2 regions of the Faecalibacter bovis genome follow, and region 1 is predicted to be linked to the other one. Evidence: riboswitches for the same ligand, from Rfam matches in the RefSeq annotation. Region 1 holds a riboswitch; the other holds the start of a gene.
What was found. A riboswitch is a leader RNA that binds a small molecule or an ion and turns the genes downstream of it on or off. The one in region 1 is predicted to bind cobalamin.
Positions count from the first base shown of each region.

Region 1 (8,145 bases):
GTAGTTCACCAATCTTAGCTTTAAAACCACGTTTTGGATCAGAAGCGCCATAAACAACCTTAGAAATTTGGCTCCAATACAAAGCTCCACCGCACATGACGCAAGGTTCTAAAGTAACATAAAGTGTACAATTTTGTAAGTATTTCCCACCTAAATAATTAGCAGCAGATGTTATGGCTTGCATTTCGGCATGTGCCGTAACGTCAATCAATGTTTCAGTTAAATTATGCGCTTTAGCAATAATTTTATTGTTACTTACGATTACAGCTCCGACCGGAATTTCATCGCGTTCATAAGCATTTGCGGCTTCATTTAAAGCAATTCGCATAAAATATTCGTCTGAAAATAATTCTGCCATTTAGTTAAATTTTAAACAAAGGTAAAGAAATTCATATCATCAATAATTAGAAACTAATAAACACTTACATTTGTTTCTATAAACAGAAATAAATCTGTTTAAAGTCTTAAAATGAATCAAACAAAGTATATATTTTCTGCGGTTACAGCCTATTTTATTTGGGGATTTTTTAGTTTTGGATTAAAACCAATAGCGCATTATCCTTCGTTAGATATTTTGTTTTATCGTTTGTTTATCAGCGTATTCTTTTTGTTAATTATCAATATTGTATTTAGAAGAAATAAGATTGTATCGGATTGGAATTTATTTAAATCTTTAGCTAAAAAAGAACAGAAAAAATTATTGAGTTTAATAGTTGGTGGCTCAATTATTTTAATGGCAAATTGGTTAGTTTTTATAATCGTAATGAATCATGTGAGTGTTCAAGCAGCATCTCTATCATATTTAGTTTGTCCCATTATTACAACTGTTTTAGCATTTTTTATATTGAAAGATAAACTAACAAAGGTAAAATGGTTTGCAGTTGGTATCAGTATTTTAGCGTGTGGAATATTATCTATTGGGCATTTTACGGATTTAATGTATAGTCTTTTCGTTGCAATTGCATTTGCTTGTTACATATTAATTCAGAGAAGTTTAAACCGTTTTGATAGTTTTAATTTATTAATGATTCAGCTTTCGGTTGTTGCAGTTTTAATGCTGCCTATGGTTTTCCTATATGCAAGTCCAATTCCTACAGAAACAATATTCTATCAATGTATCATGGCGGTTGTAATTTTGTTCACAATTATCCCAATGTTCTTAAATAATTTCGCATTAAAAGGCATCAATTCATCAACGGTTGGAATTTTAATTTATCTAAATCCAATTATGAATTTTGTGTTAGCAATTGTTTATTACAAAGAGAAAGTTACCACGCTACAAATTTCTGGATATGCATTAATTTTAATTGCGATTTTAGTTTTTAATTCTCAAATAATATTTAAAAATAGAAGCATAAAAAAATCCGAAGGCTAGCCTTCGGATTTTTCATTTTTTTAAACTTATTTATTAATTATAAGCAATGAAATTTGGTCCAATTCCTGTTGAAAATTGTCCTAATAAATTGCCTGCTAAGCTGTAATATTTAACTTCTCCGTTTGATGCAAAATCTTTAGCATCTCCAATATAAATTGCTCCATTATGGATGTTGAATGCATAGATATAAGTAGCATCAAATGCGAATAAAGCATTTTGTGGTAACGTATTATCTTGTAATGCTAAACGATAAACTTGGTTGTTTAAAGTATAAAAGATTTGATTATTTTCTTCAACTAAAAAACGAGGATTTTGACCATCAGCAAAATTAATAGTTTGTGTAACAGAGTTTGTATTTAAGTTAATTTTAACCAATTTTCCAGCAGATGGAGTTCCACCCCAAGTAATTCCAGAACATAAAACATAAACAATTCCATTTTCTTCAACCATAGCAGAAGGTACATCACCAACTGTAATGTTTTCTAAAGTGTTTGTAGCTAAATTGTAGATAGAAACAGAATTTCCATTGCTCCAACCACCAGAGTGCGCTATAACAAGTTTATTATTTTCGATTAAAATTTGATCAGGACCTTCTTTTACGTCAATTTTTTTCTCAAAAGCTAAATCAGAACGTCTAAAAACTGAAATAAAATCGTCATCTGGATTAGTAGAATCTCCCCAGTTTGTAACATATATTTTATTGTCGTCTGCGGCGATATAACGCGGATTATTTAAGTTTGCTGTAATTGTACCTTTTGATTCGAAAGTTGTAGCATGAACAACTTCTATTTTATTAGATAAATTCACTACTATATATCCGTCGTTATCTTCGAAAAGAATACTAGTTGCAACATTACCTAAATTTAATGTTGGATTAACAGTTTTAAATAAATTCTGAGTTGCAGCTCCATTTTTAAAGAAAGTAACTTCAGCATTATTGCTACCCATTGCACCCTCATTTAGTACAAAAATTCCGTCTTTGTAAGATCCATTTTGTTCGATAGGGTTGTTATTATCATCATCTGATGAACATGATTGTAAAGTAAAACTCGTCGCAAGTAAAGCAAAAAGTAAAGTTTTGATATTTTTCATGTGTTTATAGTTTTATGTTTAATGAAATTAGATAATTGATTCCTGGCATCCATCGATTGGCAACACTTTGATATTGCTGATCGAATAGATTATTAATATTAAAATTTGCTCCAAAATTGGAGTTGATTTGATAGCCTAATCCTAAATTAGTAGTCCAATAACTAGGAATTGTTGCTTGATTATCGGTTTGGATAAAAACTTTGTCTACCCAACGATTTTGCATAAATACATTCCAAGATTTATAATTGTAATTAACATTAAAATTGAACTGATGTTTCGGAACGTAAATCAATGTTTTATCAGTTTCCTGATTAATCGATTCAGTGTATGAATATAGAGTTCTGAATGAAAGATTATTCCATTTATAATCAGCTATTATTTCTGATCCATAAGTTTTTACATGATTTTGATTCACTGGTCGCCAAAACGAACTTCCAGAAGTAGGAATCCATTGGATCATATCTTTTATATCATTGTAAAAAAGATTCGTTTGAATTTTTAGATTTTTAAAATTAAAATCATTTCCTAATTCAAATTGAAGAGCGTTTTCTGCTTTTAAATCGGGATTACCACCAGTTTCCCAAAATAAATCATTGAAAGTTGGAACACGATAATTCTTTGAAAAATTGAATCGAATTTCGTAGAAATCCATAGGTTTATAATTGGCTCCGAAAGCGTAGATTAAAGGAACATTGTAAACCGATGAAAAATCCTGACGAATACTAGCTTCGTATTGTATTTTATCGGAAATAATATGTTTATAAATTAATCCAAAACCTGTGGTATTTCGGTCAGATGCACTAAGATTTGTTCCGTTACCTTTGCTGTAAATATTTTCAGCAAAACCACTAATAGTTTGGTTTGGCTTCAATTTATAATTCAGATAATATTTTGCAATCCAGTTATTGACTTCTAAATCTTGTGTTGTAGACGAATTTATATTCGGATAATATTGATTTGATTCGTGTAAGTAAGAAATTTTTAAATCTGAATTCCAACGATTTTTATTCAAAATCCATTGTCCCATTACACGATAATCCTGATTTTCGTACATCGTAGGAGTTTCGTAAATATCAGTTAAACTGAATTCACGCTTACCAAAATTAAATTGTGTAAATAATCGGATTTCGTGGTCAGTTAATTTAGTACCAATATTAGCATCAATGGTATTAAAATAGTATTTACCGTTTCGATTTCTTTCTAAATAATTTTCAATTTCATAATCATTATCGGACTGAAATCTGGCGTAGCCAATATTTGTAGCAATATTGTTTTTAGCATAATGTAAACGATAATTCAGGTTGTAAGAATCAAAACTTCCATACCCTAAATCTATGTTTTGAGTTAGTTGATCGTTGTACTTTAAATGATCTAATAAATGCACTGCGCCACCAATACTACCTGTACCATAAGCAATACTTCCTCCGCCTGGTTTTACAAGAATTTCATCATAGGATTTTGAATTGATCGTATTAAAATCAGTTTGTCCGTTGATGGATGAATTAATATTAATCCCATTCCAAACAACTGCGGTTTGCGATGCTGTTGTTCCACGAAATGACGGTGAAGAAACCATTCCAACTCCATTTTCTTTAAAATAGATTGGTGATTCAAATTGCAGCAAATTACTCAACGAAGGTTGATTCTTTTTAAGAATACTATCATTAAGAATAATTTGCGATTGACTTTTATAATGATGATTTAAAAAAGGATCATTTATTAAAACTTCATCCAATTGTACAGCATCATTTTGTCCAAGCGCATAGCCAGAAATTAAGGCAACTAAAATGAATTGTTTTTTCATAATTATTTTACACCTTTTCTCCCGAAAGTGATTAAAATTTAAGGTTTATTTATGGCAGGTTTCCTGACTTGTTTTATTCTTTTTGGCCTTCCCATTTTTGTTAAAAAAACAGTGGCAAGAAGTGAAAAGAACTTTTATAAAACTTTACAGTTGCGGGGACAGTTTTGGATTTACACCAAATTCCCTTTTAACTCCTTTAGAGCACCATATGAGTCCAAAGGTAGATAAAATTTTGGATAATGAGCTATGATGTATTGAATTATGAATGAAATAAACAAGGTTTAAACATGAAAAATATCGTTGCTTTAGTCTATTTCAGATATAAATCAAATATTTCCTAACTTTTTTATTACATTTGCTTTAGGAAAAAATATAGTAACGAAATCAAAACACAATGGCTATAAAAACTTTTAGAGAAGTAATTGCCGAGGCAATGAGTGAGGAAATGCGTCGCGATGAATCTGTTTACTTAATGGGAGAGGAGGTTGCTGAATACAACGGTGCCTATAAAGCTTCTAAAGGTATGTTAGATGAATTCGGACCTAAACGTGTTATTGATACTCCAATTGCAGAATCTGGTTTTACAGGAATTGCAGTGGGTTCTACTTTAACAGGATGTCGTCCAATCGTAGAGTATATGACATTCAACTTTTCATTAGTTGCAATCGACCAAATCGTAAATAACGCAGCAAAAATATTACAAATGTCTGGTGGACAATGGAATTGCCCTATCGTATTCCGTGGACCAACAGCATCAGCAGGACAATTAGGTGCTACGCACTCTCAGGCTTTTGAAAATTGGTATGCAAATGTACCAGGTTTAAAAGTTGTTGTTCCTTCAAACCCATACGATGCAAAAGGATTATTAAAATCTGCAATTCGTGATAACGATCCAGTAATTTTTATGGAATCGGAGCAGATGTATGGTGATAAAATGGAAATTCCAGAAGAAGAATACTTAATTCCAATCGGTAAAGCAGATATCAAACGTGAAGGTAAAGATGTAACAATCGTATCTTTTGGTAAGATTATGAAACAAGCTTTAATGGCTGCTGAAGAGTTAGCTAAAGAAGGAATTGAAGCAGAAGTAATCGATATTCGTACAGTTCGTCCGATGGATTATGATACTATTATCGCTTCTGTTAAGAAAACAAATCGTTTAGTAATTTTAGAAGAAGCTTGGCCATTTGCTTCAGTTTCTACAGAAATTGCTTACATGGTACAACAAAAAGCATTTGATTATTTAGATGCTCCAGTAAAACGTATCACAACAAAAGATACTTCTGCGCCTTACGCACCAAACTTATTCCAAGAATGGTTCCCTCAAGCAAAAGAAGTTGTTTCAGCTGTTAAGGCAGTTATGTACAAATCTTAATAAAACATTATTTTTATCATAAATAATATTCAAGTCTAGCATAAATTTTGCTAGACTTTCTTATTTAAACTTTTTAACAAAAATGTCAAATAAAGGACTCTTTACCGCATTCTTAACAATACTCTCTATTGTAAGTTTTGCCCAAGTTAAGATTCAAGGGAAAGTCTTAGATGCAGTTTCAGGTAAACCAATTTCGTATGCAGATATACGATTACCAGAACTAAAAGTAGGAACAACAACTAATTCGGATGGTTCGTTTTATATCGAATCGGTTACCACGACTAATAAATTATCGATCACAAAATCAGGTTATGTAAATTATGATTATGAAATCGTAGATTTTATTGATTTTAGTTTTATTGCCGAATTAGATCCTAAAACAGAAGATCAATCGGATGATTTTATAGATGATTCTGGTGATGGAATTACGCTTCAAAGTGCAACTATAACTGGGAAGAAAAAGCAACGTCTTAAAAAGAAAGAAAATCCTGCATATGCGATTTTAAGAGAAGTTTGGGCAAGAAGAAAAACGAATGGATTAAAAATGGTGCCTCAATATTCGTATAACGAATATGAGAAACTTCAATTCGATATCAGTAACATTGATTCTTCTTTCATGAAGAAAAAAATCTTCAAAGGATTTGAGTTTGTTTTTGAGAAAATTGATACTTCTTCAATTAACGGAAAAACTTATTTACCAGCTTTCTTAAACGAATCTATTTATAAAGTTGAGGGAATTAATAATCCTAAATCCCAAGAAAGGAAAGAATTAAAAGCAAATAAAACTTCAGGTTTTGAGAATAATGAAGTAGTTGCTGCGACGGTAAAAAATTTGTTCAAAGACATTAATATTTATGATAATCGATTAAACTTTATAAACATAAAATTTGTTTCGCCAATTGCAACAGATGGTTTTGCAGTTTATGATTATGAGTTAAAAGACACCATTAATATTGACGGAATAGAAACTTACAGAATTAAGTATTTTCCTCGTCGTGAAGGTGAATTAACTTTCAAAGGAGATATGTACATCTCAAAAGATTCCTATGCAGTAAAATCTATTGATTTAGAAACAACAAAGGATATGAATGTAAACTTTGTTCGTAATATTTTTATGCAATTAGATTATGACGTTGCAAACGATTCAGTCTTTTATCCAAAGAAAGAATATGCGATGTTGGATATGACTATTTTATCGAAAAAAGAAAATTCTAAAGGTATTTTTGCTCATAAAACGGTTAACTATTATAACTATGATTTTGAAACTCGTCAGCCTGAATCATATTATTCAGAGCGTATAGATCCTGCATTATCAGCAGTAAATGTTCAGACAAATGATTATTGGGAAAAAAATCGTCCAGAAGCTTTAACCAAAGATCAGGAAGGAATTTATGAGACTTTAGATCAGTTGAATGAAGTACCGAAATTTAATAGATTTGTTAAGACAATCGAAGTTTTAGGATCAGGATATTATCGCGTAGGAAATATTGATATCGGAAATTTATACTCCTCTTTTGGATATAATAAAATAGAAGGTGTTCGATTAAGAGCTGGTGCGAGAACTTATTTTTCTCAGAACGACATGTGGCGTGCACAAGGTTTCTTGGCTTATGGTTTTGATGATGATAAATTTAAATACGGAGCAGATGTTCGTTACATGTTCAATAAATTTAATCGTTTTCAAATCGGAGCTGGAACAAAACGAGATGTAGAACAATTGGCGGCTCAATTAACATCTTCGGATGGAATTATGACACGCAGTTTCGCTTCATCTTCGATTATTAATCAAGGAGATAATTTCTATTTAAGTTCTAATAATCTAACCAATGTTTACACTTCTATAGAACCTTGGAAAAATGTTGTTTTCCGTTTAGATGGAAATTATCAGCGTATTAAATCCGCATCCAGAGAACATTTTTCTATTGCTTATGATAAAGACGGAAAAGTTCAAGAAAATTTAACTAATTCATCCGTTAGCTTTTCTGTAATTGCAAAACCAGGAGCTAAATATTCTCAGTACGGAATAGATCGTGTAGAAATGTCAACCCTTGCGCCAACTTTAATGTTACGTTATACAAAAGGATTAAAAGGTGTAATAGATTCTGATTTCGAATACGATAAAATTCAATTTTTATATACTCAACCAATTTTAATTGGTTCTTTAGGACGTTCTTTAATGACTGTTGAAGCCGGGAAAACTTTCCAAGGTGTTCCATTATCTTTATTAAGTGCGATTCCAGGTAACGAAAGTTACGGACAAGTTTATGGTACATTTTCTCAGTTAGATTATTATGAATTTGTAACGGATGAATATGTAACAATGAATTGGGAACATCATTTTAATGGATGGATTTTAAACAAAATTCCATTAATTAAAGAATTAAAATTAAGAGAGGTTGGTTTTTTAAGAGCAGCTTACGGAGATATTTCTGATAAGAGTAAAGCAATAAATCGATCAACAATTAATTATACAGCTCCAAATCAACAAATCTATTACGA
Region 1 covers NZ_CP072842.1:845,968-854,112, reverse strand. Annotated here, with positions in the region: gene J9309_RS04070 (nucleoside deaminase) at 1-358, opposite strand, end outside; gene J9309_RS04065 (EamA family transporter) at 470-1,375, shown strand; gene J9309_RS04060 (YncE family protein) at 1,409-2,467, opposite strand; gene J9309_RS04055 (TonB-dependent receptor plug domain-containing protein) at 2,472-4,271, opposite strand; cobalamin riboswitch at 4,308-4,495, opposite strand; gene J9309_RS04050 (pyruvate dehydrogenase complex E1 component subunit beta) at 4,666-5,646, shown strand; gene J9309_RS04045 (DUF5686 family protein) at 5,729-8,145, shown strand, end outside.

Region 2 (8,145 bases), 920 kb from region 1:
CATGTAAGCATACATAAATGCCCAACCGTTATATTTTAACATCGCATCTAAAAACAATGACTGAATATTGGCTGTACCAAACATTTCGTCTCCTAATTGCCCTTGTGTACGATGCGCATTGTTGTTATATGAATAGGCTGCAGAAACCATTAATTTTGGTTTTTCTTCACGCATAATATCACCTTCGAAATTAGTTCCATCATTTTTAAATGAACCTAATGGTAATAATTCTACTTTACCTGTATAAGCTAAACCAGTATCGTTAAATTGTGTCCAGTTACGCCCTTCACCACTAGAAATTGCTCCACGTAAGGTATAAGAAAACTTATCATTTTGCTTTTTACTGTGCTGAACATGTAAACCAAAATCACGATCAATATTAAAATCTGCATTATTAATCGAACGATCTGTTAACTGAAGTGCCCCAGAAGAGTTAATTCTTTGTCTATTCCCTGGTAATTTTGTTTGACCAAAACCAAAACTCCAATGTTTATTTGGTTTGTAAAAAATCATGGCATCACGAATGATATTCGTATTTTTTCCTTCTTCAGCAATCCCTACATCTCCAGATGCAAATGATAATTGAATAGAATATTCAAATTTTGGATTACCTACATAACCGTCAAAACGTAAACGTAAACGACGAATTTGTGCATCAATCGCATCTTCTTCGTCCTCGTTATTGAAATACGTTATACGATTTTGCATTCTAAATCGAATATTTACTTGGTAAATACTATCAGCAGAAGTTATTCCTAAACCATCTCCGTAACTGTAATAAGGAGACATATCAATTTTATAATCGTCTTTTTTAATTTCTTTTTTTGGTTTTACAATTGTAGAATCAGTTTGAGCATCTACAAAAGCGAATGGAACAAAAAAAAGTGAGAAAAGTAATTTTTTCATGTTTATTGTTTGTGTTGCGAAAATAGGTAAATTAACGATTTATCAACTTTAATTTAATGTTAAGTTTACATTTAAAATTTAAGTCATTCAATAATTACTAAAGTACATAACTATTTATAAATCACCCAATAAATCATTAAATTTAGAGATTCTGTGGTCGTCTTCCACCAAAATTATTTCAATACGGTTAGGATTATTATAATCGTACATTTCAAAGAAGGCTTTAATTTGATGAGCATCTAAAATTTCATCTTGTAAACCAATAATCACTTTCGTATTGATAAAATAATTCATCGGCTTCAAATATTGTACTAAATGATTAGGGAAGTTATCTTCGAATTTGTACATCAATTCAACCATTGGATTGATTAAAATTAAATCACATTTAATTCCTTCATTCAATAATTTTTGTTGAATTTGCCATGCAAAATTTCCACCAACCGAACTACCAATCAAAGTAATTGGCTCTTGCACAGTTTCTAACATATGGAATGTATTTTCCAAAAATTCAGTTAAATTATCATTGAATTTCCATTCCAAGCAAATAGCTGTTGGATATTTTTGTTGAATAAATCCAAATTTTCTTGAACTTCTTGACCCGTATAATCCGTGGATATAAAATATTCTACTACCTTCAGCTATCATAATTTTCGATTTAAAGCGACCGCAAATGTATAAAAATTCAAATTTTATTCATTTGACACTTTGATAAATAATTACAATAAATCGATAAATAACAATGATTAGTATTGTATTACATTTCGAATAAAATTATTTCTTTCGATTAATCGTCTCAAAAGTTGTATCCAAAACTAAAACTTCACCAAAATCTACTGGAATTTTCATTGTATTTTTTAAATCTATAGCCAAGATAATTTTCCAAAAACAACGAATTGGTCCGGCATGAGTTACCAGTAATACTTTTTGATAAGGACTGTTTTTAATTTCTTGATAAAATGAATTCACCCGATCAAAGAGTTGCTGCATCGATTCTCCATTTGGAGTTGAAACTGAATCAAAATTTGTCATCCAATTTTCTGATTCTTCCATCGGAATATCATCCCATTTCTTAAGTTCCCAATCCCCAAAATTCATTTCCATCAATCGCTTGTCCGTTTCATAGTTATTAAAACCTAATTCGGTAACTAACTGCGTACATCTTTTTAAAGGACTACTAATTATTTTGTCGAAAGTCGATGGTAATTCATTTTTATAATAAGAACTATAATCAATAAAATCCTTGATTAATTCTACGTCACTTTGTCCGTAACAAGTGCCTTTCTCTAGATCTACTGGTGTATGTCTTATGATATAAAGTTCCATATAGCTAATAAACTTATTAAATAAATTGATTCACAAATTTGTTCTACTGCTCCTAAACAATCTCCTGTATAACCGCCAATCCATTTGTATAAAAAGTTTTTAAAATACAGTAAAATAAAAAAAACAGGAACGATAGAAAATATAAAATATATCGAATAAGAGCAGATGATAAGGAATGGAATTAGGCCGAATATACATACCCAAAATAATTCTGTTGAAGTTTGTTTTTTAGCTATTGGCTTTGCTTTGCTTTTCTCATCATCACGAACATAATCCAAAACGAAACTTAACGAAATCGCAGCCAATCGAGCAAAAGCATGATAGCCTATAAATAATATTAATATTGCTAAAACACCAAATTGTGTAAAAATTGGAATCAGATAAATTAAACCAAAATATTTTATCGCTAATTGAATAATTGTCGCAACCATACCGTATGTGCCCACACGGCTATCCTTCATAATATCAAGGATTTTTTCTTTTGTCCAACCACCGCCAAAACCATCAAAAAAATCGGCTAAACCATCTTCATGAAATGCTCCGGTTGTTAAGATTCCAACTACTAATGATCCAATTACACTTAATTCTAAAGGCAAAACAAATTGCAATAAAAAATATGCAATAAAGGATACTAATCCTACTACATACCCAATTAATGGAAAATATCGTGTAGCTTTATTTAGTTTATCATCAGTATACTCAATTTTAAATGGAATTGGAATACGAGTATAAAATATTAAAGCGATCCAAAATAATTCTAGTTCTCTTTTCATGATTATTTGTTAGAAACGCCAGCACTTTCAAAACTTGCCATTTCATTAAGAAAAGCAACTGCGTTTTCAAGAATTGGATAAGCCAAGGCACAACCTGTTCCCTCTCCTACTCTCATTTCTAAATTTAATAAAGGTTTTACTTCTAAATAATTCAACATTTTTTGATGCCCAATTTCGTTACTGTTATGACAAAAAACTGCATAATCTTTTATTTCTGGATACAAAGCTTGAGCTACTAAAAATGCACTTGTCGCAATAAATCCATCAACCAAAATTAACATCCTGTTTTTGTATGCAGCTACCATTGCTCCACATATCTGCGCAACTTCAAAACCACCATACGTTTGAAGAATTTCCATTGGATCGTTTAAAGCGCCATGAAATTCATTAGCTTCAGATAACAGTTCAATTTTTTTATTTAATTGTTCTTCATCTAAACCAGTTCCTCTACCAATACAATCTTTTAAAGGGATTTTTGTGATATGATGCATAATCATAGATGCAGAAGATGTGTTTCCAATTCCCATTTCACCGAAACCTATAACATTACAATCATTATCGGCAACTTGATTTACAACTTGAGCAGATTTTTCTAAACACAAATCCAATTCATTTCGAGTCATTGCTTTCTCGACAATGAAATTTTTAGTTCCGAAATTTATTTTATTGTCAATTAATCCATCTACGATTCCAAAATCATAATTTACTCCTGCATCAATGGTTAAAAAATCAAGTTTATTTTGTTTACAAAAAACCGTTACTGCAGCACCACCCTGAACAATATTCATAACCATTTGAAAAGTAACTTCTGGTGGATATGCGCTAACTCCTGCTTTTGCAACACCGTGGTCACCAGCAAACAATAAAATCGTAGGATTAATTAACTGAGGAGTTAATGATTGTTGAACCATACCAATTTGGAAAGCTAATTTTTCTAATAATCCTAACGCTCCTAAAGGTTTAGTTTTTAAATCAATTTTTTGTTGTAATTGTTCGTTTAATGTAGTAGTAGTTGAATTTTGTATCATTTTATTTTAATAAATTATTTTGATTTAAAGCAAGAAATTCTATTTAAGAAATAACGTAATTTCCTAATTGAACTTGAGAAATTTCAGTATAATTTTATTCAGTTTTGCAACTTATTTATATAGCTAAAATTGCGTTAAAATAAGTGCTTACCACAAACTTTTTAATGGGTTTTCTGTTGCACTATACTAAAAAAGTAAAAATATAAATTATTTTCAATTTTAGAAAACCTCTACATTATCTTAATATTAAGATTCAGAATTGAAGCTTTTTCAATAAAAAGACCTCAACAAAATTGTTGAGGTCATTATAAAAAGTAAAATTATTTTTTAATCAATTTTTTAATTTCTTTTGTTTGATTTGTTGATACTTCTAAATAGTAAATTCCTGAAGGCAAATCATTTAATTGAATTTTAGATATCTTCGCCGTTTTTACTAAAGTACCTATTGTTGTATAAATTTTAATTTCTTTAATCGTTTCCTTTGAATCTACAATAACATAATCTGATGTTGGGTTTGGATAAACTTGTAATGTAGATGTTGTAAAATCGTTCGTATTTAAATTTTGCATTTCTTGCGGAATATATGGTCTTCTTGTACCAAAACTAATTCCTAACCATTGGTTATCGGTTAATGTAAAACTTGATGTATTTTCTTGAGTAATCCAATTCGATAAATCTGTACCTTTAAACAAATTAGGTGTAGTTGTTTGCGAATAATTACCTAATTGTAAAGCTGAAATTTGATCATTTGTAATTGAAAAAGTAAAATCCGTATTGTTCTCTTGAATTAACTGTAATGCTTGTTCTACTGTAATATTTCCATTGTAATTGATTCCAACAACAAAAGAATCAGCAACATTATTCGTATCAGTTCCAAAATCGATAATAACTAAACTGTTATTTGTACCAGTACCAATCCAAGAAGATACATAATTTTGCTGTAACCATTGTGAAGAATATGCTGGAATTGGTGCTACAGGAGCATCTGGACCTGGAACATTCATTCCAAAACCATATGTAGCCGCGTACCAATAACCATCTATAAGATCAGATGTCATCCAACCTCCCATATTCCAATTTTGTCCATCTCTCGAATACCATAAACTCCAATAGTCATATTCTTGTTCATACGAATCATGGTGATTAAAAGCAATTCGATCTAAAAATCCACTTGATTGTTCATAAGTAAAGTTTGGCTCATAATCAGCAATTAACTGTAACATTTCTGTACCATTAATTGGTTCATCTTGATCAAATCTTATTCCCCAGACATATGAACGATCATCAGTTCCGTCCTTGAAATCAGCAATGAAGTAAGCCGTTCGATCTCCTTCGCCCACATAGAATTTTACATCATTCGTAGTAAATTGAGCAAAGCTACAAATGGAAAAAAATAAGAATAACAATGTAATTCTTTTCATATAATAATAATTTAAAGTTTAACTCCCGAAACTTTAGCGTACGAAAAGCTGATGCAGAACGTATGATAAAAAGTTGATGAATAATGGCAGGTCTCCTGACTTGCATCTTATTAATTCCCTTCCCAGATCGACTTCCAGTGGGTGATATAATTAATAAGTTTGATAGCTTACAGTTGCGGGTACAGCTCGTGATTCACACACGATTCCCTTTTCATAGACAATAATTGTCTAACCAAAATCGACGGCAAATATATTCTTTTCTTTTACATTTTATTGAGTTATGTCTTTATTTCTAAATATTTTTTTGTGGTTTCAATTAATGCTGACCGTATTAAATAATAAGCTGTTATATTTATTTAAATTTTAAAACTTACAAGATTAAATATTATCATTAAATCTTCACACTTAATTTCTGTTTCTTCCAAATTATTAAAATGATTTGCGTATTTATGTTAATAATCGTTAGTTTTGTGAAGTGAAAACATGGATTATCTACATATTTACATTTTTATACTTAACAACTGCAACACAATTATCACAGTTTTATAAGTTACCTGTTTTCATAACACATTTTATCGAACATGATAAAGGTGGAGATTTCTTTAATGAAATGAAAAACTTTCTGATTCACCATTACGGTGGACATGAGGTAGATGAAGATTGGGCTACGGATCAAAAATTGCCATTTATGAATGTTGAAATTGCAAACATTGATTTGGCAGAAATTCCAAATTTCACTTTTACTCCTCCTTTCATTCATAAAAATAAAATAGAAACTATTTTCGTCTTTTATGATGAAAGTAATCTCTATTCGCATTACTTAAATTCTATCTGGCAACCGCCAAAACAAGCGTAAATTTTATAAATTTTCCATTTACTGTCTTATTAGAACGTAAATGCATTATGCTATTTGAATTTTTTCATCTAGCTAATATTCTCATTTATACAATTTTACGATGTTAAATAAAATCATTGATTTTTCAATCAAGAATAAATTCATCGTAGGTTTATTTACGCTTGCTTTGTTAATTTTTGGGATTTTCGAAGCGACTAAATTACCTATGGATGCACAACCTGATATTACCTCAAATCAGGTTCAAATTATTACAGTTGCTCCTTCTTTTGGAGCAGAAGATATCGAACGTTTGGTTACATTTCCTATCGAACAAGCCAATTCGAACATTGCTGGAATTTCAGAAATTCGTAGTTTTTCACGTTTCGGTTTATCTTTAGTTACCATAGTTTTCGATGACGATACGGATGTTTTTTGGGCACGACAGCAAGTAAGCGAACGGTTAGCTCAAGTTAAAAGCGAAATTCCAGAAGGAATTGGCGAACCACAAATGGGACCGATTTCAACAGGTTTGGGAGAAATTTATCAATATGTAGTTCGTCCCGCTGATGGATATGAAGATCAATACGACGAAACCGAATTACGCACCATTCAAGATTGGATCGTTCGTCGTCAATTATTAGGTGTTCCTGGAGTTGCTGATGTCAGTAGTTTTGGTGGAAAATTAAAACAATTCGAAATCGGAATTAATCCACAACAATTACAAGCGTTTAACTTAACTATTAATGATGTTTTCGAAGCGTTAAGCGCGAATAATCAAAATACAGGTGGAGCTTATATCGAAAAAGGTCCAACTTCATTATTTATTCGTTCCGAAGGATTAATTGGTTCTATCAAGGATATTGAAAATATTGTCGTTAAACAATCAGGAAGTGGAACACCAATCTTAATGCGTGATGTAGCCGAAGTTAAAACAGGTTTCGCAACACGATATGGTGCAATGACGTATAACGATAAAGGAGAAGTTTCTGGTGCAATCGTAATGATGCTAAAAGGTGCAAATGCGCAAGAAGTTGTTAAGAATGTACAGAAGAGAATCGAAGAAATTAAGAAAACTTTACCCGAAGGAATTGTCATAGAACCTTTTTTAGACCGTAAAAAAATGGTAGATAATACCATTTCAACAGTTCAAACCAACTTATTAGAAGGTGCATTAATTGTAGTTTTCATCTTAGTAATTTTCTTAGGAAATGCAAGAGCTGGAATTATAGTAGCCACTGTTATTCCGCTTTCATTACTATTTGCCATCATCATGATGAACTTGTTTGGAGTTGGAGGAAATTTGATGAGTATGGGTGCTTTAGACTTTGGATTAATTGTAGATGGTGCAGTAATTATTGTTGAAGCTGTTATGCATCAACTCGCTCATAGTAAAAAGTTTGGATTGAAAAATAAATTATCTCAAAAAGAGATGGATCAAACGGTTGGAGAATCCGCTAAGAAAATGGTGAATTCTGCTGTTTTTGGCCAGATTATTATCTTAATTGTTTATTTACCAATATTTAGTTTACAAGGTATCGAAGGAAAAATGTTCAAACCAATGGCGCAAACCGTTGCTTTTGCATTAGTTGGTGCATTTATTTTATCCTTGACTTATGTACCGATGATGTCGAGTATTTTATTAAGCCGTAAAAAGAAAGAAAAACCAAATCTTTCAGATCGCGTAATGGCAAAAATTGAGGTATTTCATCAAAAATATTTAATCAAAGCTTTAAAAATAAGAACGATTATTTTAACTATTGTTATTTCCTTATTTGCTGTTGCTGTCTTTGTTATGTCACGTTTAGGTGGAGAATTTATTCCAGCTTTAGAGGAAGGAGATTTTGCCGTTGAAGCACGTA
Region 2 covers NZ_CP072842.1:2,758,228-2,766,372, forward strand. Annotated here, with positions in the region: gene J9309_RS13280 (porin) at 1-906, opposite strand, end outside; gene J9309_RS13285 (YqiA/YcfP family alpha/beta fold hydrolase) at 1,021-1,551, opposite strand; gene cobC (alpha-ribazole phosphatase family protein) at 1,678-2,229, opposite strand; gene J9309_RS13295 (adenosylcobinamide-GDP ribazoletransferase) at 2,211-3,002, opposite strand; gene cobT (nicotinate-nucleotide--dimethylbenzimidazole phosphoribosyltransferase) at 3,005-4,030, opposite strand; gene J9309_RS13305 (T9SS type A sorting domain-containing protein) at 4,351-5,451, opposite strand; cobalamin riboswitch at 5,520-5,703, opposite strand; gene J9309_RS13310 (hypothetical protein) at 5,927-6,307, shown strand; gene J9309_RS13315 (CusA/CzcA family heavy metal efflux RND transporter) at 6,408-8,145, shown strand, end outside.
Region 2: it holds a riboswitch for cobalamin, as region 1 does, so the genes downstream of both, J9309_RS13305 (T9SS type A sorting domain-containing protein) here and J9309_RS04055 (TonB-dependent receptor plug domain-containing protein) in region 1, are expected to answer to the same signal.